3 regions of the Glutamicibacter sp. PAEs-4 genome follow, and region 1 is predicted to be linked to each of the others. Evidence: riboswitches for the same ligand, from Rfam matches in the RefSeq annotation. Region 1 holds a riboswitch; each other region holds the start of a gene.
What was found. Region 1 has a riboswitch for S-adenosylmethionine ahead of ACR9WD_RS01410 (ABC transporter substrate-binding protein). Riboswitches for the same ligand answer to the same signal wherever they lie in the genome.

Region 1 (6,842 bases):
GCCGGGGCCTGGCCGATGCCCATGACCCCGCAGCCGGTCAATGCCATGGTTGGCACGGCCAGGGCGGCCAGGGCGGCAAGCAGTTTGGGGCGGGGCATGGGGCTCTCCTCGGGACACGATGCGAATGATGTCGAACAAGGGTAGCCTAACCGAACCAGTTAGGGAGTGTAAATCATGGCGTAATCTCTTCGATCCCCGTCATTTCGGGAATTTCCGCAGCATCGGCGAGGGATCGACGGCGGTCCGCTACCGGCCTGCGCCACGGGATGGCGTTGCGGATTGCCGCTCGTGCACGACGGTGATCTGTGCGGAAAAAGTCCGGCCGAAGTCGCAAACGTGGCGGCAAGCTCGCCGCGGGTCCGCCGGAAGGCGCTGGACGGCCGGTTTGGGCGCTGCATGAACGGCCGGGCACCGCCTCCGATTGTGACGGGCCTCATGGCCGGGCGAAGGCCGCCGGGCCGGGCGCCGGGGCATGACGGGAGCCGATCCGCGACCCGTCACGCCCCGCCCGGACATCGTGCGCCCAGCGAACTCACTTGATTGGTTCGCCGGCCGGATCCAGCACCCACCACACGTCCTTCACGCCCTGGCCGGTGGTGTCCCCGGCCTGCTTGTCGGAGGCGAAGTAGTACAGCGGCCAGCCGTTCAGGGTCAGCTGCGGCTGCCCGTCGTTGCCGGTGATGGTACCGACCTCGCCGGTGACGCCCTCCAGCTCGACGTCCTCGCCGTGCACCGGAGGCCAGGCGGTCAGGCACTCATCGGTGCAGGCCGAGGTGTCCGCGCCCTGGGTGTCCTTGTCGAACTGGTAGACGGTCATGCCCTTGCCGTCCACCACGATCTGGCCCAGCTCGGTTTCCGCGGTCGACAGCGAGGTGACCCCCTCCGCCGCCATCGAGCTGCTGGCCGAGGGCGCGTCGTACCCGCCGGCGGGAGCCGATTCCTCGGTCGTGGTGCCGCCGCCGTTCGCGCAGCCAGCCAGCAGCAGAGCCAGTGCGGCCGCGGCGGCCAGCTTCGTTGTCATGATTCGGGTCTTCATCGGGTCAGTCCTTTCTCGCGTGACCGCACGGTGCGGTTCACGCTTAACACGAGACTCCGATCACAAAGGTTCACCGATCTTCCTAAGATTTTGGCACCGGGGCGCGCAGGACCTCCTCGCCCGACTGCGTCTGCACCAGGATTTCGGAGATCTGGTCCATGGCCAGGGAGGTGGCCGCCTCCAGGGTGATCTCACGGCCGGGCACCGCCTTCCAGGTGGACACCTGCATGGTGGCACCCGCTGTGTCGGTCACCAACAGCGCGTAGGACCACGGTTCGTTCTCGTCCCCGAAGGAGTAGCCCTGCGGATAATCGCAGTTCACCTTCAGCCGCGTGCCCCAGGCGACCTGGTCCATGCCCACCTGCGCGGTCATCGGTTGTCCCGACACCGGCTGCAGGCTGAGCAGCATGGCCGGGGCCTGCGGGCGCAGTGACAGCGGGACGCCGATGGCCAGCACCAGCGCCAGGCCCGCCGCCGCGGCAAGCGCGAAGATCCTGGTGGTGCGCCGCCGGCGCCGGGCCAGGTGACGCTCGCGGGTCTTGCGCAGCAGGTCCAGGGGCGGCTGGGGAGTCGAGTCCTGTTCCGCGGGCGGGTGCGGGGCACGGGAGAGCAGCCCGGGCAGGGCACCGAGCTCGGCCACGGACTGCCGGCAGCGCTCGCAGTCCTGCAGGTGCGCCTCGAACCGGCGCCGGTCGGCCGGGCTGAGCGAACCGAGCACGTAGGCCGCATCCCACTCGAAAACCTCGTCGTGCTCGCTCATCGCGTGACCCCCCGTTCCTGCAATGCCAATTTCAAGGCCCGCATCCCATAATGCAGGCGGGACTTGACCGTCCCTTCCGCGATGTCCAGTTCCGCGGCGATGTCGTGGGTGCTGCGCGCCCCATAGTAGGCCAGCACCACGACCTGCCGGTGCGCCTGGCTGAGCGTGGCCAGGGCATCACGTATGAGAATCTCGTCGAACACCCGCTCGGCGTGGTCGCCCGCCGGGTTCTCCGGCAGCAGGTCGCTGGACTTCTCGTGTCGCGACCTGGCGCTGCGGGCCTGGTCGATGACGAGGTTGCGGGCCACCGTGAACAACCAGCCGCGCACCGCCTCGGCTCGTTCGCGCAGCAGGTCCGGCGAATTCCAGGCGCGCAACAGCGTTTCCTGGACGATGTCCTCGGCCTGGTAGGTGTCCCGCGTGAGCGAGTAGACGTAACGCCACAAATCCGCCGCGTGCAGCTCGTGCATGTGGCGCAGCGTCGCTGCGTCCCGATCCTCCACGAATCCCCTTTGGTTTGCGGCCGTGCCGGCCGACAGCTTTTCCATGTACCTGTCACGGTACAGCCTGGCAAATGGTTCAACGGGCCCGGAAGGCGTGCCGCCGGCGCATCGTTTCCGCACTCCGGCGTCGGACCGTGCGGGCAGATCGGACCCGCCGGCCGGCGTCGGGCATTATGATCGCGGACTCACCATCCGTCAAGGAAAATTCGGTTCCGGCGTCACGCTCGCGTCATGTGACCGGATGTTACGCGACTTCCATGGTGTTCAGGCGCCCCAGTAAGTCCCCGGATGACTTTGTGACGAGCTCATGAAGACATGCTTGGTCACATGTCGGGAGCGGCCGCACACTGAAATTGCCCGCAAAACACCGGGCACCACACCATCCAGAGCGACCGAGAGACCTGGCTCGATGACGTCGCAGCAACCACCCCGCGGGGGATCGGTGCTAAGGCCAGGACCGATGGAGATTGCTAGATTTCGCAACGGTCCATGGGTGGGACTATCCGTCCCGCCCGTCCGCCCCTGGCGGAGCTGGGCCTGCTTTCGGCGTGATCCTCGGGCACTACCGAGAGGAACACAGAAAACATGCGGCCAACACGATTCGCATTGAAAGCCACCGCACTGATCGCCGCCCTGGGCCTGTCGCTGACCGCCTGCGGCGGGAACAGCGCGGCCACCCCGGCAAATGAGTCCCCGGCCGCCGCCGGCGAGCCGGTCGAGGGCGGCAGCTTCGTCTACGCCGAAGTCACCCCGATCAACAACTGGCAGACCCAGGCGGCCCGCTTCTACGAGAAGGCCAACGTGCTGAACTCGGTGCTTGACCGGCTGACCTACTTCGATGTCGAGTCGGGCAAGCTTGTGGGCTGGATCGCCAGCGACTTCAGCTCCAACGAGGCCAAGACCGAATACACCTTCACCATCCGTGACGGGGTGACCTTCTCCAACGGCACGCCGCTGGACGCCAAGGCCGTCAAGGCCAACCTCGACGCACTGGGCCTGGGCATCAAGAAGGCCCAGATCCAGCCGAACGTGGACTTCGGCGCCTACGAGTCCTCCGAGGTCGTGGGCGAAAACCAGGTCAAGGTCACGCTCAAGCGCCCGGATGCGAACTTCCTGCGTGCCACCTCGTCGGTCACCGCCGGGCTCGTTGCCCCGGAAACGCTGAAGCTGGACAACGCCGGGCAGTCCTCGATCGCGCAGATCGTCGGCTCCGGCCCGTTCGTCTTCGAATCGGAGAAGCCGGACGAGGAAGTGGTCTTCTCCGCCCGTGAGGACTACGCCTGGGCCCCGGAAACCGCCGAGAACCAGGGCGCGGCCTACCTCGACGAACTGGTGGTGAAGTACCTGCCGGAGGTCGCGCACCGTGCCGGGGCCGCCCAGTCCGGCCAGGTTGACCTGGTCCGCGGGCTGCAGCCGGTCGACGAGGCCGCGCTGGCCGCCGGCGGCGGCCAGGTGCTGGCCGCGCAGGGCGTGGACCTGACCGCCAACCACGCGGCGGTGCGCATCGGATCGGGCAAGCTGGCCGACGTCAAGGTGCGCAAGGCGCTGCAGATCGGCATCGACCGCCAGGCCCTGAAGGACACCGTGCTCTCGGACAGCTATGTGATCTCGGGGTCGATCCTCAACCGCCAGGCACCGGGCTTCGTGGACCTGTCCGCCGAGCTGGCCTACGACCCCGAAACCGCCAAGCAGCTGCTGGACGAGGCCGGTTGGGTTCCCGGCGCCGACGGGATCCGCGAGAAGGACGGCAAGAAGCTGGAAATCACCGTGTCCACCTCCAACAACTCGGTGGTCATCAAGCCGGCCTTCGAGCTGATCGAGCAGCAGTGGCGCGAACTGGGCGTGAAGCTGGTCAACCGCGCGGCCGACAACACCTTCCTGGCCACCGCGCTGGTCGATGACAAGGTCGAGTTCTTCGGCACCCGCCAGTTCGCCTACGGGGGACTGGGCCCCGTGTACGGCCCGGCCAACAACTCCCAGACCCTGAACGCCGACAAGGAGCTGAACGAACTGTTCCTGCGTGAGCAGTCCGCCACCACCGAGGCCGAGCACCTGAAGCTCATCGAGCAGGAGCAGCGGGCCCTGGTGCTGGACAAGGCGCTGACCCTGGTGCTCTGGGACGAGGTCCAGGTCTACGGCGCCAACGCGAACGCCCACGTCGAATTCACCTCCGGCACCGCCCCGATCTTCCAGGGCGCCTGGAAGTCCAACGGCTGATCGGAGCAAAGCGACATGGGCGGATACATTCTCAAGCGCATCGGCCAGGCCCTGCTGGTGATCTGGCTGGCCTACACCGCGATCTTCCTGGCGGTGCAGGCGTTGCCGAATGACCCGGTGACCATCTTCCTGTCCACCGACGCGGCCGCCGACCCGGCGACCATCGAGCGGATGAAGGCCTACTACGGTTACGACCAGCCGCTGCACCTGCAGTACCTGGCCCAGCTGGCCGGGCTGCTGCGCGGGGACTTCGGCTACTCGCTGTCCTCCGGTTCGCAGGTCATCACCCGCATCGGCGAGGTGATTGGCTCCACCCTGGTGCTCGCCGGCAGCGCGTTCGCGCTGGCCGTGGTGCTGGCCGTGGCGCTAGTCGCCGCGGCCACCCTGGCCCGGGGCGCCGGGCTGCGCCGGGCGCTGCTGAACCTGCCGCCGCTGTTCATCTCCATCCCGGTGTTCTGGCTGGCCCTGGTGCTGCTGCAGCTGCTGGCGGTCCAGCTGGGCGTGATGTCGCTGTTCCCGGATGGCTCCTTCATGTCCCTGGCCCTGCCGATCCTGGTGCTGGCCATTCACCTCAGCGCCCCGATCGCCCAGGTCCTGCTCAAGAGCGTGCAGGACATCCAAGCCCAGCCGTTTATCGACGTGCTGCGCGCCAAGGGGGCGGGGGAGGGATGGATCTTCTTCCGGCACACCCTGAAGAACGCGGCTCCCGCCGCCCTGTCGATCGCCGGGATCACCATCGGCACCCTGCTGGCCGGCTCGGTCATCACCGAGACCGTGTTCGCGCGGGCCGGGCTCGGGCAGCTGGTGCTGCAGGCGGTCACCGTGCAGGACATCCCGCTGGTCCAGGGGCTGGTGCTGCTCACCGCGGCCGCCTTCACCCTGGTGAACCTGCTGGTGGACCTGCTCCACCCGCAACTGGATCCGCGCATCATCAACGCCAGCGCCGGCTCGCCGCGGGCGCTGGCCGCCTAGGAAGGGCAAGGACATGAGTGTACTGACCGAGCATGCCGTCGCACCGGCCGGGCAGCAGCCGACCGAGCCGGGCGAAGCCGCACCGGCGCCGCGCCGCCGCGGCACGGTCCTGGCCTGGCTGGCCAACTGGTGGATGCTGATCCCGCTGGCCTTCCTGTTCACCTGGGCCCTGGCCCCGGGCCTGTTCACCGGCCAGGATCCGATCACCGGCATCCCGGCGCAGAAGTTCTCCGCGCCGAGCCTGGCCCACCCGTTCGGCACCGACCACCTGGGCCGCGACGTCTACGCCCGGGTGGTGCACGGCACCAGCCAGACCCTGATGACCGCCGGGCTGGCCTGCCTGGTCGGCTCGGTGGCCGGCAGCCTGCTGGGGCTGGCCGCCGCCACCGCGGGGCGGTTCGCCGACAGCGTGGCCATGCGCCTGGTGGATGTGCTGCTGGCCGTGCCGGCCTTCCTGATCGCGCTGATCCTGGTGACCGCCACCGAACCGGGGCCGCTGTCCCTGGGCATCGGCGTGGGCATCGCCTCGATCGCGGTGTTCGCCCGGCTGGTGCGCACCGAGGTGCTGCGGGTGCGCTCGCGTGACTTCGTCCAGGCCGCGCTGATGAGCGGCGGCCGGTACTTCACAGTGCTGCGCCGGCACATCATCCCGCACGTGATCGGCCCGGTGCTGGCCCTGCTGGCCGTCGACTTGGGCGCGGCGATCCTGGCGATCTCCGGGCTCGGGTTCCTGGGCTTCGGCGCCCCGCCACCCACCCCGGAGTGGGGGCTGCTGATCTCCGAGGGACGCCAGTACCTGTCGGTCGCCTGGTGGCTGACCACCCTTCCCGGCCTGGTCATCGTGCTCGCAGTGCTGCTCACCGCGGCACTGGGCCGCAGCATCAACCGAGCCCTGCGCTTCTAGCCGGGCCCCACCGCCAAGACTGAAGATGGAAACGACAATGACCCAGAAGAACACCAGCACCTCCCCGGTGGTGCGGATCGAGGACCTGTCGGTGCGCTACGCCACCGGCACCCACGCCACCCGCGGCGTGGACCTGCAGATCCCGGCCGGGCAGATCGTGGCCGTGGTCGGCGAGTCCGGTTCCGGCAAGTCCACCCTGGCCAAGGCGCTGATCGGGCTGCTGCCGGCCGACGCGCACGTCGCCGGCTCCATCCGCTTCGGTGACACCGAGGTCACCACCCTGGATACGCGCGCCTGGCGCCGCATCCGCGGGGCGGGCATCGGGCTGGTCCCGCAGGACCCCGGGGCGAGCCTGGACCCGGTCAAGACCATCGGCTCGCAGCTGATCGAGGTCTTCCGGCTGCACCCCCAGCGCTCGGTGCCGCGCAGCCAGTGGCGTTCCAAGGCGAT
Region 2 (6,842 bases), 430 kb from region 1:
CAGCGTCCGAGCCAGTCTCAGAAGTAACCGAACCGGCGCCAGATCAGGTGCAGGAGGAATCGGAATCCGTTAATCCGGAACTCAAGAGTGTGCCTACCGTACTTCCCGAATCGCCGAAGCAATCATCAAAGAGTTTTGGTCTAGTTTCCAGCGATGACCGCTGGGACGAAATCAACGCCCTCTTACCTGAAGGTTCCGAAGACTGGAGCGACGAGCAATGGGAAGTGTTTGCCGAGACCGAAGCTGGGGAAGAGTACTTTCGACAGCTCAATGAACTCCTAGAGGAAGAGGACCCCGTCGAGGATGACTTTGAACTCTCCGAGGAGGAGCAAGCCTTCTGGGACTCAATCCTTGATACCCTCCCACAGGACAGTCTTGAATGGGATGATACCCAGTGGGAAGAGTACTTCCGCAGTGACGCTGGCCTTGAGTTCATCGAGCAGCTGTTGCCAATCATCGCTGACAGTATAGAAACCGATGAAGATGCAGCTGATCTTCAAGCTTTCCTCGAAGAAGTCTTTGCCGATGATCCTGAGCTACGTGCGTACTACCTCGAAATGTACTTGGGGATTACACCGGAAACGACGGGCGGTTCAACTGGTGGCTCCGAAACTGTGGACGAACCTGACGTTTCAGAAAGCGAACAACCCGTTGCTGACGCTGAAATCAAGCCCGCAGGTTCAATCGGCAAGACAATCGTCACCAAGGCGCAAAAGGCAAGCAAGTCCACTGAACCCGAAGCGGATGTTGAGGCCTCAGTGCCTGCACTGGCCAACACAGGTTTTGATGGTTTCTGGGCTGCTGGGGTCGGGATACTGCTAGCCATTGGCGGCGTGGTATTTATTGCGCGCTCACGCAAGGCTTCTACGAACTAGCTTAAGCCGACATGCGGTCCCGTAATGCAACTGACGCTGGGAACCACCAACGGGTGGTTCCCAGCGTCAGCTATTTGTGTATCAGTGGCCCAGATGCGAGTCGGCATTCAAGTGGTGCCACGAACGGTTGTGATAAACCAAGGCGTCACCAAGCTCGCCCGGTTGGGAGTCGCGTGCAATGTGTGACTGCAGTCCGCGAGCCACGATGACCGTTGAGGTCCCCGCCTGGATGCGTTCCACAACCTCACACCGTACCCAAGCTCGCACGTTATCAAAGAGCGTTTCTCCGGTGCTCAAACGAGTCCATGTCTGGTCCTGAGCAAAACGATCTACCCCGCTGGTAGCACCCAACTTTGCCAATTCAATGTCATGCACATCCAAGGAATGAACAACGACCGTCTGAGCACGAGAGAGTACGTCAGAGGCAGAAGAGAGAGCCGAAACTGAGAAAACCAGCAATGGTGGATCAACACTAATCGAGGCAACCGATGTTGCAGTGAGGGCCACGGGGCCTTCGCCAGCATCGGCAGTAATGACACTGACCCCACCCGGGTGCCCACGAAAGACTGCTTTGAAGTCTTCGGCGGGCAGGGAGTCGGTTGCGTCTATCGAGACTTTAGACACTGGCACCGACGAGCTCCTCGCGCAGGATCCCGGCTCCGGCGCTCAAAGCACTGAGCTTTGCCAGCGAGACATCGCGAGGGAATGGAGCCATGCCGCAGTTAGTGCTGGCAATGAGCTTGTCTGCGTCAACAAATTCCAGCGCCTTACGTAAGGTCTGTGCGACTTCTTGTGGGGTCTCTATGGCAACATTGGCTACGTCGATAGCACCGAGCATGACCTTCTTGCCGCGAACCATCTCAACTACTTCAAGCGGCACGTTGGAATGGTGAGATTCCAAAGAAACGGTGTCGATGGTTGAAGCCTGCAGCAGTGGGAAGGACTTCTCATAATGGCGCCACTGGGCGCCCAGAGTGGCCTTCCAATCGTTATTGGCCTTGATGCCGTAACCGAAGCAAATGTGTGCAACGGTTTCTGCCTTCAAACCTTCGCAAGCACGCTCCAGCGCTGCGATGCCCCAGTCAGCAACTTCATCAAAGAAGACATTAAAGGCTGGCTCGTCAAACTGGATAACATCCACACCAGCAGCTTCGAGTTCTTTCGCTTCCTGGTTCAGGATGGTCGCAAACTCCCAAGCGAGCTTTTCACGGCTCTGGTAGTGAGCGTCATACAAAGTGTCCACCATGGTCATCGGGCCAGGTAACGTCCACTTGATCTGCTTGTCAGTGAAAGAACGAAGGGCCTTTGCGTCCTCGACAAAAACTGGCTTTTCACGTTCTACAGCACTAACGACGGTAGGTACACTCGCGTCGTAACGGTTGCGGATTCGCACCGTCTCACGCTTTTCGAAGTCGACACCGCTTAGGTGCTCAATGAATGTGGTGACAAAGTGCTGACGGGTCTGTTCGCCATCACTAATGATGTCGATGCCGCGTTGGGTCTGTTCGAGGACCGCAGCACGCATGGCGTCTTGCTGGCCTTCGCGCAATTGCTCGCCTTCAAGCTTCCATGGGGACCAGAGCTTTTCAGGCTCGGCAAGCCATGAGGGTTTGGGTAGGCTGCCGACAATTGACGTGGGGATAAGCGGGGAAGTCATAAGTTATCTTTCGGATTCTTAGGCGACAGGAGCCGGGTAGGAAGAAGACCACTGATCGAGCAGTTGGCGATTCGGGATGATGAAATGCTCCTCGGTGAACTTGCCTTGGATCTTGCCCAGTTGGGTTCGTTCTTCGCGGTCATAAAAGACACGGGTGGGGGAGAAGTCTTCGGCACCCAGGCTCGGGTGGTACACGGAAGGAGCAGCCGAATTGGCGTTGTAGATTTCCGGACGGTAGATCTTCTGGAATGTCTCCATCGTGCTGATGAGGCTGATCAGCTGAAGGTTCGTGTAATCGTTGAGCAGGTCGCCGCGGAAGTAAAAAGCCAGTGGCGCAACGGCGCCCGGCGGCATGAAGTAACGGACGCTCAAGCCCATTTTTCCGAAGTACGCGTCGGTCAATGAATTTTCATCCTGCTGGTATTCCAAACCAAGCACTGGATGGCTGTTGCCGGTGCGGAAATAGGTCTTGGAAGTCGAGACGCTGATGCAGACCACCGGCAGCTGGGTAAAACGCTCACGGTAGGCCTGTGAGTTCAAGAAATGTTGGAAGAGCTGTCCGTGGAGATCGCCAAAATCTTCTGGAAGCACCGGAGCTCCGCTGTCATTACACGATGCTGGGAGCACCACGCTGAAGTCGTAATCGCGGACATAAGAAGAGAAATTATTGCCGACCATGCCCTGCGACCGATTGCCGGTGAGTTTATCCACGATCGTGGTCTCAAGCACTTCTAAAAGTGGAAATTCCTGATCAGTATTATCGGCAGAAAAATGCACATTGGCGGAGAGGATTTCAAGCTCCAGCTCATAGCGGTCACCTTGGGGATTGTCCCAGTGGGCCAAGGAATTGAACCGTCGGTTGATCATCGTCAGGGCATTGCGAAGGTTCTCTTCGCGGCGCTCGCCGCGTGCCAAATTAGCGAAGTTTGTCGTGGTTCGAGAATTCGCCGAAGGAGAGTAATTTTCGTCGAATCTGGTGGTGCTAATGCTGAAATTTAATGCATCTGCCATGATGGCCAATCTGTATTTGGGAGGCCTGGGCAGGCCGAGGGAAAGTCGTTGCGTCAATCATGCAGGGCGATTCTTGATATCAGGTAACTCGATATAACTATGAATTCATATAGACTCAATCTATGGTTCAGGGAACGAGTGGTCTGACACTGCAGCAACTTCGATACTTTGTGGCGGTGGCCTCGGAGGGGTCGATCTCGGCCGCCGCCGATTTGATTTACGTCGCGCAACCCAGCATGTCCGCGGCGATGAAGGAGCTTGAATCTCGGGTGGGGCGCACCTTGCTGGCGCGCTCGGCCAGGGGAGTGACGCTCACCGCCGAAGGCGCAGAATTCCTTGGCTACGCCCGGCAGGTCCTGGAGCAAGTGGAGCTGCTGGAGCACCGCTACCTCGGCCGGCCTTCCGCACGTCGACTGCTGGGCGTCTCCACCCAGCACTACTCCTTTTCGGTGGATGCCTTCGTCCGGATGGTCCAGGCCAGCGGGGCCGAGGAGTACCAGTTTTCGCTCCGCGAAACGCGCACCGAGGAAATCATCGAGGACGTGCGCACCCTGCGCAGCGACATCGGGATCCTCTACCGCAACGACTTCAACCGGAAGGTCATCGACAAGCTGCTGCGCGAATCCCGGTTGGTCTTCCATCCGCTGTTCCTCGCCGATCCGCACATCTTCGTTTCGCGCAGCAACCCGCTGGCCAGCCGTGCAAAAGTCACGCTCGAAGACCTCGAAGACCTGCCTCGGCTGACCTTCGACCAAGGTGCGAACAACTCGTTCTACTTCGCCGAGGAAGTGCTCTCCACACACTCCAGCCAACGCGAAATCCAGGTCTCGGACCGCGCCACCATCTTCAACCTGATGATCGGTTTGGGCGGGTACACGATCTCAACCGGCATCATCAGCGACGAGCTGGATCCCTCCATCGTTGCTATCCCGCTGGACATCGACGAGCGCATCGAGATCGGCTGGATCGATCACGCCGCGATCCCGCTCACCGATCAGGCCCAGCGCTACCTGCAAGAAGTCCGCGCGGTGGTCGCCAGCTTCGGGGTGGAAGTGCTCGACTGAGCCGCCAACAGCGTAACTATCAGTCATTGATCACTGCTTCATCGTCATAAACTTCAGGAAAAACCGCGAAATTCTCCGGGTTCTTCCCATTTCTGTGCGTCATAAAGTGGCGTCAGCCACCACGTCATCATGACAACTAGACGACATATGAAGCGTAGCGACCTTGTATGAAGCCGGCGGCCCGATAGCGCTTGCACGCTTTGGGAACCATGCCCAACCATGGAAGAACAACAAACCATCAAGAGCGACTAAGAGATCTGGCTCGTTGACGTCGCAGCAACCATCGGGAAACCGAAAGGTGCTACTGCCAGGAACGATGGAGCAGTTCCGAACGCGCTTTTGCGTGCTGTGCTTCGTGTTGCCGCACGATGCCTATCGGTGCACTCCCTCGCAGAGAATCGAGGAGGAGCTATGAGCCAAGGAACCGACGCGGTCCACGCAGGGTATCGCCCGAGCGGAGAGTTCCGCCCGATGCTGCCACCACTGCACAATTCCGCAGCCTACCAATTCCAGTCGCACGCCGAAGCGATCGAGAAGTTTGCGCTGCGCCAGGCTGGTTTCACCTACTCACGCACCGGCAACCCCACCGTCTCGATCCTCGAGCAGCGGGTGGCCACACTGGAAGGTGGCGCCCAGGCGGTGGCCACCGCCACCGGCCAGTCCGCGGTGGCCCTGTCCCTGCTGGCCCTGACCCAGGGACCCAAGCACATTGTGGCTTCCTCCTCGCTCTACGGCGGCACCGTGGATCTGTTCACCGACACCTTCGCCGACTTCGGCATCCGCATCAGCTTTGTCGACCAGGCCGACCCGGCCGCCTGGGCCGCGGCCGTCGAGGAGGACACCCGCGCCTTCTTCTTGGAATCGGTCTCCAACCCGCTGTGTACCGTGGCCGATATCCCGGCCATTGCGGCGATCGCGCACGAGCACAGTATCCCGGTGGTGGTGGATAACACCCTGGCCACCCCGCTGAACGTGCGGCCGCTGGAACTCGGCGCCGACATCGTGGTGCACTCGGCCACCAAGGGCCTGGCCGGACACGGCTCGGTACTGGGCGGGATCGTCGTGGATTCGGGGAAGTTCGATTTCTCCGACACCGCACGCTGGCCGCAAATCGCCGCCCCGCGAGTACGCCTGAACAACACTTCGCTGCTCGAACGCCACGGTGCCGGTGCCTACACGATGCTGGTCCGCTCCAAATTCCTGCACGATCTGGGCCCGACCCTGGCCCCGGCCAGCGCCCAGGGCATCCTTGCCGGCATCGAGACCCTGCCGGTGCGCGCCGCCCACGTGCAGCGCAGCGTCACCAGGCTGATCGACGCGCTGGCCGAGTATCCGGGCATTGCCGCCATCCACCACCCCGCCCTGCCCGAGCATCCCAGCCACGAGCTGGCCAAGAAGCTCACGCCGAAGGGAACCGGCTGCGTGGTAGCCATCGAGCTGGCCCACCCATCCCTGGTTTCCCCGGTGATCGATGGGCTCAAGCTGATTTCGCTGGCCGCCAATGTGGGGGACACCCGCACCATGATCTCGCACCCGGCCACCATGACGCACTGCCGGCTCTCGGAGCAGCAACTGGCCGACGCCGGCCTGAACACCTCCACCCTGCGTTTGTCGGTGGGACTGGAAGACCCGGCCGACCTGCTGGCGGATATCACCCAGTCGTTGGATCTCGCGCTGGCCGCGACCACCGCCGACACCAAGGAAGTGAGCTTCGCATGAGCGGCTTCAACACCCTCGCTGTGCACGCCGGCCAGCACAAGGATCCGCACACCGGAGCGGTCGTCCCGCCGATCTACCAGACCAGCACCTTCATCCAAGACGGCATTAACGTGCTGCGTTCCGGGCACGAATACTCCCGCGGCTCCAACCCGACCCGCGACGGTTTCCAGGATCAGCTCACCGCGCTGGAAGGCGGCGCCGCTGGATTCGCCTTCGCCTCGGGCATCGCGGCCGAAGACGCCCTGCTGCGCGCCGTGCTTGAACCGGGCGACCACATCATCCTCGGTGCCGACGGCTACGGCGGCACCAATCGGTTGATCTCCAAGCTGCACGGCAAATGGGGGATCAGCTCCTCGGCGGTGGACATCACCAACCTGGATGCGGTGCGTGCCGCACTGCGCCCGAACACCGCGCTGCTCTGGGTGGAGACCCCGTCCAACCCGCTGCTGGGCATCGCCGACCTGGCCGGCTGGGCCGCCATCGCCGCCGAGCACGGCGCCCTGCTGGTCGTGGACA
Region 3 (6,842 bases), 320 kb from region 1:
CTGGAAGTCCAGCGCGGCGGTGTCGTTCGGTTCCTTGTTCTCGTTGAATTCGCGCTTGTAGACCACGGTGGCGTGCACATAGGGAGGTTTCAGATCCGGCAGGACCAGCTCGTCGCTGACGCTGCGCAGCTCGAAACGGCGAGCCAGGCGAGGGTAGGAGGATTCGAAGAAGTCGTTGATCTCCGGTGCGGGCACGGTGACCGGGCGGCGGTCGATATACCAGCGGCGGTGCGCGTCGGGAACCGGCTCGGTGCTTGGAGCCAGCCAGATTTCATCGGGCTGGGCCATCTGCGCATAGAAACCATGCTCGGCGATGACACCGCTGGGCGCCTCCGGATCAAGCACGAGATCCTGCCCGGCGATGTGCAGGACGCCGTCCAGCTGCAGCTGCTGCTCATCCAGGGAGGCCTGCATGCTGAAGCTGGCCGGATCAACGATCCGCACGCGCTGCTCGGAACGGGTGGTGATCAGCGCAATGCCCAGCTCGCCAGCCTGTTCGAGCAGCGGCCAGAGCAGCTCGGAAGCGTACTCGTCCAGGAACAGCCAGTCTTCGTCCACCTTGAACTGCAACTGGCTGTCGCTGCGGGCCATGGAGGCGAAGCGGGTGAACCAATGGTGCTGTGCACGCAGCAGGTTCCAGCCGTAGGTCTTGAAGCCCAGGGTGGTCCAGCGCAGCTGGCCGCGCACCCAGCGGCCTTCGGCATTGCGGACCATGGGGCGCACGCCCAAGCGGAAGCGCTTGTTGCGGGTTGGGTGCGGGATGGTCCCGGTCGGCATCCACTGCTGCTGCTGGGTGGCGTCCTTCGAATCGAAGAGCAGGAACTGCAGCGCCATCGGCACCACCGGATCGTGCTGCGAACCGAGCAGCCCGTCAGCCGGGCCCGGCTCGGACTCCTCGAACCATGAATCGATTTGCTTTGACCACACGGTGTCCGGCTTCTCTTCATGGACCGGCAGCGGGCGAGGCTGGGAGGCGATCTTATTGGAGGTAATGGCCAAAGCCGCGATATGAGAGCAGATGCCTGGCGCGTCGCAGGTGCACTCGCAGGATTCGATCTTCCACTCGCCACCCTCCAAGTGGACCTGGATCATCGGAGAGAATTCTTCGCCGGAATCGGTGACTGTGCCCTCGATCTGCCCGGTGTTCTCATCGAATTCCACGTCAACCACGGAATTTGCTTCTGCGGCCAGGTTCTTTCCATAGAAGAAAGGAACGTTGCCCAGAAAAGCCAGTAAATGGCGGGCGTCAATGGTTGGTGGAACAGATTCAGTCATCCTCTCATCGTTTCACGTTCCGGGCCGTCGCGAAAGTTGAAGGGCCCTTCTGTGAATAATCACTATCCATGACGTAGCGTTGACGCATGTCCCACGTGTGGCCCTACCTTCCAGCCCGAGCAGTGAACATCACCTCGCTCGTCGAATTCGACCGCCTCGCCGCTGAAGCGCTGGTTTCCCACCATGCCCACGGAAAAGGCTGGCGCGTGCACCGCGTGGATCTGCGCGAACGGGATACCGTGCTGAAATCGCTGGATCTTTCCGAAGCGCTGTTTATCGATTGCCAGTTTTCCGCCCAAGGCCAGCAGATCGTTCAGGCGACGGGCGGGCTGTGCATGAGCTCGGGGGCGCAGCTGCCGTTCGAGACCGGAGCCCGCGGCTTGTACACGGCAGAAGAGCTGTACTCGGGGATCTGGACGCAGACCTACCAGCAGGTGCCCGATGCCAAAATATATGCGTACTCCCAGCAGCATGCGGCGGCGAATGCCGACAGCGATCACAGTGCGCTGGCCCGGACCCTGCACGATCACCACATTGGCCATGCGCTGGTCTCGGAGGTGTATGAGGGTACGTTCAAGGACACTCCGATCATCGGGGTGATGGGCGGGCATGCGATGAACCGGGGCACCACGCAGTACGCGCAGGCCTTGGAGCTCGGGCGCATGATTACCCGTGCTGGCTACGCGGTGGCCACCGGGGGAGGGCCAGGAGCCATGGAAGCGGCCAATGCCGGTGCGTGGCTGGCCGACTATGGGGCAGATGACATCGCGACGGCCTTGCAGATGCTCGCCGAAGCGCCAGATGCGATCCACCAGCGCACCGGCTGGGCGAGAACCGCCCTGATGGTGAAGGAGCGTTTCCCCAGCAAGCGGCAGTCGCTGGGCGTGCCGACCTGGTTCTACGGCCATGAGCCGCCGAACCTGTTTGCCACCCGGATCGCCAAGTTCTTCACCAATTCCATTCGCGAGGCGATCCTGCTGGAGCAGTCCAACGGCGGGCTGGTCGTGCTGCCCGGGGCTGCCGGCACGGTCCAGGAAATCTTCCAGGATGCCTGCGAGAACTACTATGCCACCGGTGCCCGCGTGGTGCCGATGGTGCTGGTCGGCCGCGACTACTGGAGCCGGGATCTGCCCGCGTGGCCGCTGCTCCAGGCACTGGCCAAGGAACGCGTGATGGAGCAGAAGATCGCCCTGGTGGACACCGCCGAGGAAGCGCTGGCGTTCATCCAGTCCATGGAAACCCTGCGCCGTCGGACCCGGCCGGCAAAGGACAACTAGTCCGGGGCATCGAAAATGCCGGGACAGCCGAAGCTGTCCCGGCATTTTCGATGCCAAGCGGAGTATTAGCTGACGCTGACGTCGAAGATCAGGCCCAGGCAGTAGGTGACGGCCGCCGCGCCCCAGCCGATGGCCAGCTGGCGCAAGCCGCGCTTGAATGGGGAGGCTCCGGAGAGCAGGCCCACGATGCCGCCGGTGATCATCAGGGCGATGCCCACCAGCGCCACCGACACGATGATCGCGGCCAGCCCGGAGAGGCCGAAGATGTAGGGCAGGATCGGCACCACCGCGCCGGAAGCGAAGAGCAGGAATGAGGTGGTGGCCGCCCCGGTGGCCGAGCCCAGCTCCTGGTGCTCCTTCTCGAGCTCCTCGCCGCGGCCTTCCGGGTTCAGCGAGAAATCAGGGTTGCAGTCGCAGGTGAACAGGCCCATGCGTTCGGCGGCCCGGTGCTCGGCGTCCTCGTCGCTCATGCCGCGGGCCTTGTAGATCAGCACCAGCTCGTTGGCGTCCAGATCCAGGTTCGGGGCTGCGGTCAGTGTGACCTGGGTGGGCCGCGAGGCGGTCAGCAGCTCGCGCTGGGAACGCACCGAAACGTATTCGCCGGCCGCCATGGACAGCGCTCCGGCCAGCAAGCCGGCAATGCCGGAGAACAGCACGAAGGCCGAAGAAACGCCGGTGGCGCCGATGCCCATGATCAATGCCAGGTTGGATACCAGCCCGTCGTTGGCGCCGAAGACCGCGGCGCGGAAGTTGCCCGACAGCCGTGCGCGTCCTGCCGTGGCCAGGGCCCGGACGACTTCCTCGTGGACCTGCTCGTCGGCAGCCATCTGAGCCGTGGCGTCCTTGTCATTGCGGTAGGGGGAGCTGCTCTCGGAGCGCTGGGCCATGGCCAGCACGAACACCGACCCGAAGTGCAGGGCGAGGAAGCGCAGCATGGTGCGGCGCAGCGACGGTCGGACTTCCTTGGCATGCTCGCCGAGCATGGTGCGCCAGTGGGATTCGTGGCGCGCTTCGGCTTCGGCCAGGCCCAGCAGGATTTGCCGTTCCTGCCCGGACTTCTTTTCCGCCAGGGCGCGGTAGATGGCGCCCTCGGCGACTTCATCGGCGAGATACTTGCGCCATCGCTGGATCTGCGCTTTGGTTGGTTCGGCGACTGGGTGCTGTGGCATCTCGAAAAGGCTCTCCTGGAACGTGGGGTTTCCCATGGAAACCCGTGGATCGGCTCAGCTTTCCACTTTAGCCAGCGCCCCTGAACTTGGGAATTTGGCAAGGCTAAATGCATGGCGCCTGCCGGCCGGATTCCCGGCCGCCGGCACCACCAGCAGCAATTCTGAGGTGTCCGGGTCGAAGGCCGGACGGCGGGAGCAGCGCGCGATGAGGCGTTCGAGCTGGAGCGGGTCCGCAACGTAGCGGGTGCACCAGCGGCCCTCGGCGGTGAACTGCACCTGGCCGGTCTGGCGGTCGATGATGGGAAGAATCGGGACAGCCATGGATATCAACTCTCTGGCGAGCTCTTGCCCGTGCACCAGTTGATGCGCGGACCGCTTCTTCATCCGAACCACCCATGAACTTGGGGTTGGTGCGCGGCCAGTCGGAGCTTGGCGCCGCGTCTCGTGAAGCAACAATTCCGAGCGTACCGCCGCATGCGGCGCCAGATGAAGCCGTACTGCGTAATATGACTTCCGGTCAGTTCTCCGGGGCCAGGGAATCGGCCAGCTGCTGCAGCTTCTGGCGGTGTTCAGCCCACTGCGCCGTGGTGTAGCCGGGCAGCAAATCCAGCGTCGCGGTCCAGCCGGCACGGCCGTCGAGCTGCTCGCGGATGATATCCAGCTGCCCTGCATGCCGGGAGGTCTCGGCCAAGGCATGGATGAGCAGATGATCCAAGGTGGTATGCCCGGCCGGCCCCCACCACGGGACGTGCACTGCAGAATCCAGGGCCAAGGCGGCGATGCCTTCGTCCGCGAAGGCGATGGCCTTGCGGTACAGGCCGATCAGCTGCTGCCCGTCCATGTCCGCGGGCGGAAGGAAATCAGCGTCGGGATCATGAGGCGAGATGAACTCGCGGACATAGGCGTCGTTGGCCTCGCGCTGCAGGCAGGTGCCGAAATACTCGTATTCGTTGATCACCAGATGGTGCAGCACGCCCAGGATATGGGTGCCGGTAGGGGTGAGCGGGGTGCGGGCCAGCTGCTCGGCCAGGCCCTCGGCCTTGAAGATCGCATTCTCGCGTGCCTCGCCCAGATACCCGCAGAGCCTGTCCTTGGTGCTGTCCATGGACAGAGTCTAATGATCGCGGCCGGCCCGCGGTAGGGGACACCGCGTGTTTACCATTGGTAAACTTGCCCCGCAGGCGGTGAAGCCGCCGCGGATGCCGCTGCCGGACACGACGTTGATGGAGCCAAACGATGAAAACCTTGCCAGTTGAACCAACCGGTGCTGCGATCAACATCGGTGCGCGGCTGCGCGGGGTGCGGCAGACCCAGCGCATGACCATTGACCAGGTCGCAGAGCTCTCCGGGCTGACCAAGGGCTTTCTCTCGCGTGTGGAACGCGACCTGACCAGCCCCTCGGTGGCGACGCTGCTGCGCCTGTGCGAGGTGCTGGGCATCGAGGTCGGCACGCTTTTCGAAGTCCCGGAAACGAAACTGGTGCGCCTGGACCAGGCGCCGCGGGTTTCACTGGGCGGCGACGGGATCACCGAGCAGCTGGTGACCCCGCGCAGCGAAAAGCGGCTGCAGATGATCCGCGCCGAGATTGCGCCGAGGGGCACTGGCGAAGCGGAACTGTATTCGATGGATTGCGAGCTGGAAGTGCTGCACGTGATCGCCGGAGAATTCATCCTGATCCTGCCCGACCAGCGATTGGAGCTTGAGGCGGGCGACACCGTAACCTTCCCGGGCCGCGAGCCGCATAGCTGGCAGAACCCTTCCGATGAGCCGGCCGTGGTGACCTGGACGCTGATCCTCTCCTGAGCCCAACCCCTGCGCCCGCTGCGGCGGCACGCTCGGCGCGATGCGGCTGCGCGTTCGCTGGCGGGGTGGGCAACCGCGTATTCTAGGAACGATGCGTTGTTCCGGGCGCTCGGAACAATTGGCGATGGGAGAGGCGTGAAGACAGGCGAACCAACCGCGACGCAGGACCAGCTGCGCAGCATCAGCTGGTGGGCTTCGGTGCTTTTCGGCGTTCTTGTCGGCACCACCTTGACCTGGATCCGCACCCAGCGCAATTTCTTCTTCCTCGGCGCCGTGATTCTCGCTGTTGTCATCGTGACCATCGGCGTGCGGACAATTCGCCGGCGTGCCCGTTTCCCGCAGATGGCGCAGGCGCGCACCTCCTGGACCTATGCGCTGTGGACCGCCATCCTGCTCATCCTGGCCGGCCCGATCCAGCTGGTGTACGTGGCCGATGACCTTTCCGAGTTGACCATCAAGTCATTGGTGATGTCCGCGGGCTTCGCATTGGGCATCCATGAGGTCGATCGGGCGCTGGTGAATGCCAGCAAGAAGGGCTCTGAGGCGGCCTGAGCTCCCGGTTTGGATGAAATGGCCTGAAATGTAGTCAAAACATCCAATACGTTGTGGCGTGTTTGCGCATAGTGTGATCCTGATCATCTTTCCAGGAGGGAATGCCATGGCAGGAAACACCGCAAAGAACCACTCCGCAGAACCAAGACTCAAGAAGGTCCTGGGCCGCTGGGACGCCTTGGCCATAGGTGTTGGCGCGATGATCGGCTTTGGCTGGGTCGTGCTTACCGGCGACTGGATCACCACCGCCGGTCCGATAGGAGCCGCGCTGGCCATGCTGGTCGGCGGCGCGATCATGGCGGTCGTGGGCCTGACCTACGCCGAATTGGTTGCCGCCATGCCGAAAGCTGGAGGCGAGCACAACTATCTGCTGCGCGCCATGGGCGCCCGCTGGTCCTTTGCCGGTTCGTGGGCGATCGTCGGTGGCTATATCACGATCGTGGCTTTCGAAGCAGTGGCCCTGCCCAAATCCGTGCTCTACCTCTTCCCGGATCTTTCGCACATCAAATTATGGGAAATCGCCGGTTCCGAGGTCTACCTGACCTGGGCTCTGGTCGGTGTAGCCGGGGCGGTGGCGATCACCTGGATCAACATCCGCGGCATCAAGACCGCCGGTGTGGTGCAGACCTTCGTGGTGATCTTCCTCTTTGTCATCGGCGCCATGCTGCTTGCCGGTGCATTCAGCGGCGGCCAGAGCACGAACATGGAACCGTTCTTCGAGAACGGGGTTGCCGGCTTCTTCGGCGTGATGATCGTGGTGCCGTTC

Region 2: another riboswitch for S-adenosylmethionine. It lies ahead of ACR9WD_RS03435 (O-acetylhomoserine aminocarboxypropyltransferase/cysteine synthase family protein); the one in region 1 lies ahead of ACR9WD_RS01410 (ABC transporter substrate-binding protein).
Region 3: another riboswitch for S-adenosylmethionine. It lies ahead of ACR9WD_RS02925 (hypothetical protein); the one in region 1 lies ahead of ACR9WD_RS01410 (ABC transporter substrate-binding protein).

Annotation. Positions count from the first base shown of each region.
Region 1 covers NZ_CP195017.1:286,187-293,028, forward strand. The annotation lists gene ACR9WD_RS01390 (extracellular solute-binding protein) at 1-98, opposite strand, end outside; gene ACR9WD_RS01395 (COG4315 family predicted lipoprotein) at 533-1,036, opposite strand; gene ACR9WD_RS01400 (anti-sigma factor family protein) at 1,119-1,796, opposite strand; gene ACR9WD_RS01405 (sigma-70 family RNA polymerase sigma factor) at 1,793-2,344, opposite strand; SAM riboswitch class I at 2,676-2,766, shown strand; gene ACR9WD_RS01410 (ABC transporter substrate-binding protein) at 2,885-4,516, shown strand; gene ACR9WD_RS01415 (ABC transporter permease) at 4,532-5,488, shown strand; gene ACR9WD_RS01420 (ABC transporter permease) at 5,502-6,392, shown strand; gene ACR9WD_RS01425 (ABC transporter ATP-binding protein) at 6,430-6,842, shown strand, end outside.
Region 2 covers NZ_CP195017.1:719,358-726,199, forward strand. The annotation lists gene ACR9WD_RS03410 (hypothetical protein) at 1-875, shown strand, start outside; gene ACR9WD_RS03415 (flavin reductase family protein) at 957-1,499, opposite strand; gene ACR9WD_RS03420 (methionine synthase) at 1,492-2,532, opposite strand; gene ACR9WD_RS03425 (DUF1852 domain-containing protein) at 2,551-3,543, opposite strand; gene ACR9WD_RS03430 (LysR family transcriptional regulator) at 3,666-4,607, shown strand; SAM riboswitch class I at 4,840-4,930, shown strand; gene ACR9WD_RS03435 (O-acetylhomoserine aminocarboxypropyltransferase/cysteine synthase family protein) at 5,019-6,326, shown strand; gene ACR9WD_RS03440 (cystathionine gamma-synthase) at 6,323-6,842, shown strand, end outside.
Region 3 covers NZ_CP195017.1:608,113-614,954, forward strand. The annotation lists gene ACR9WD_RS02910 (SNF2-related protein) at 1-1,275, opposite strand, end outside; gene ACR9WD_RS02915 (LOG family protein) at 1,362-2,552, shown strand; gene ACR9WD_RS02920 (VIT1/CCC1 transporter family protein) at 2,618-3,721, opposite strand; gene ACR9WD_RS02925 (hypothetical protein) at 3,776-4,042, opposite strand; SAM riboswitch class IV at 4,058-4,171, opposite strand; gene ACR9WD_RS02930 (DinB family protein) at 4,239-4,826, opposite strand; gene ACR9WD_RS02935 (cupin domain-containing protein) at 4,958-5,524, shown strand; gene ACR9WD_RS02940 (hypothetical protein) at 5,660-6,076, shown strand; gene ACR9WD_RS02945 (APC family permease) at 6,183-6,842, shown strand, end outside.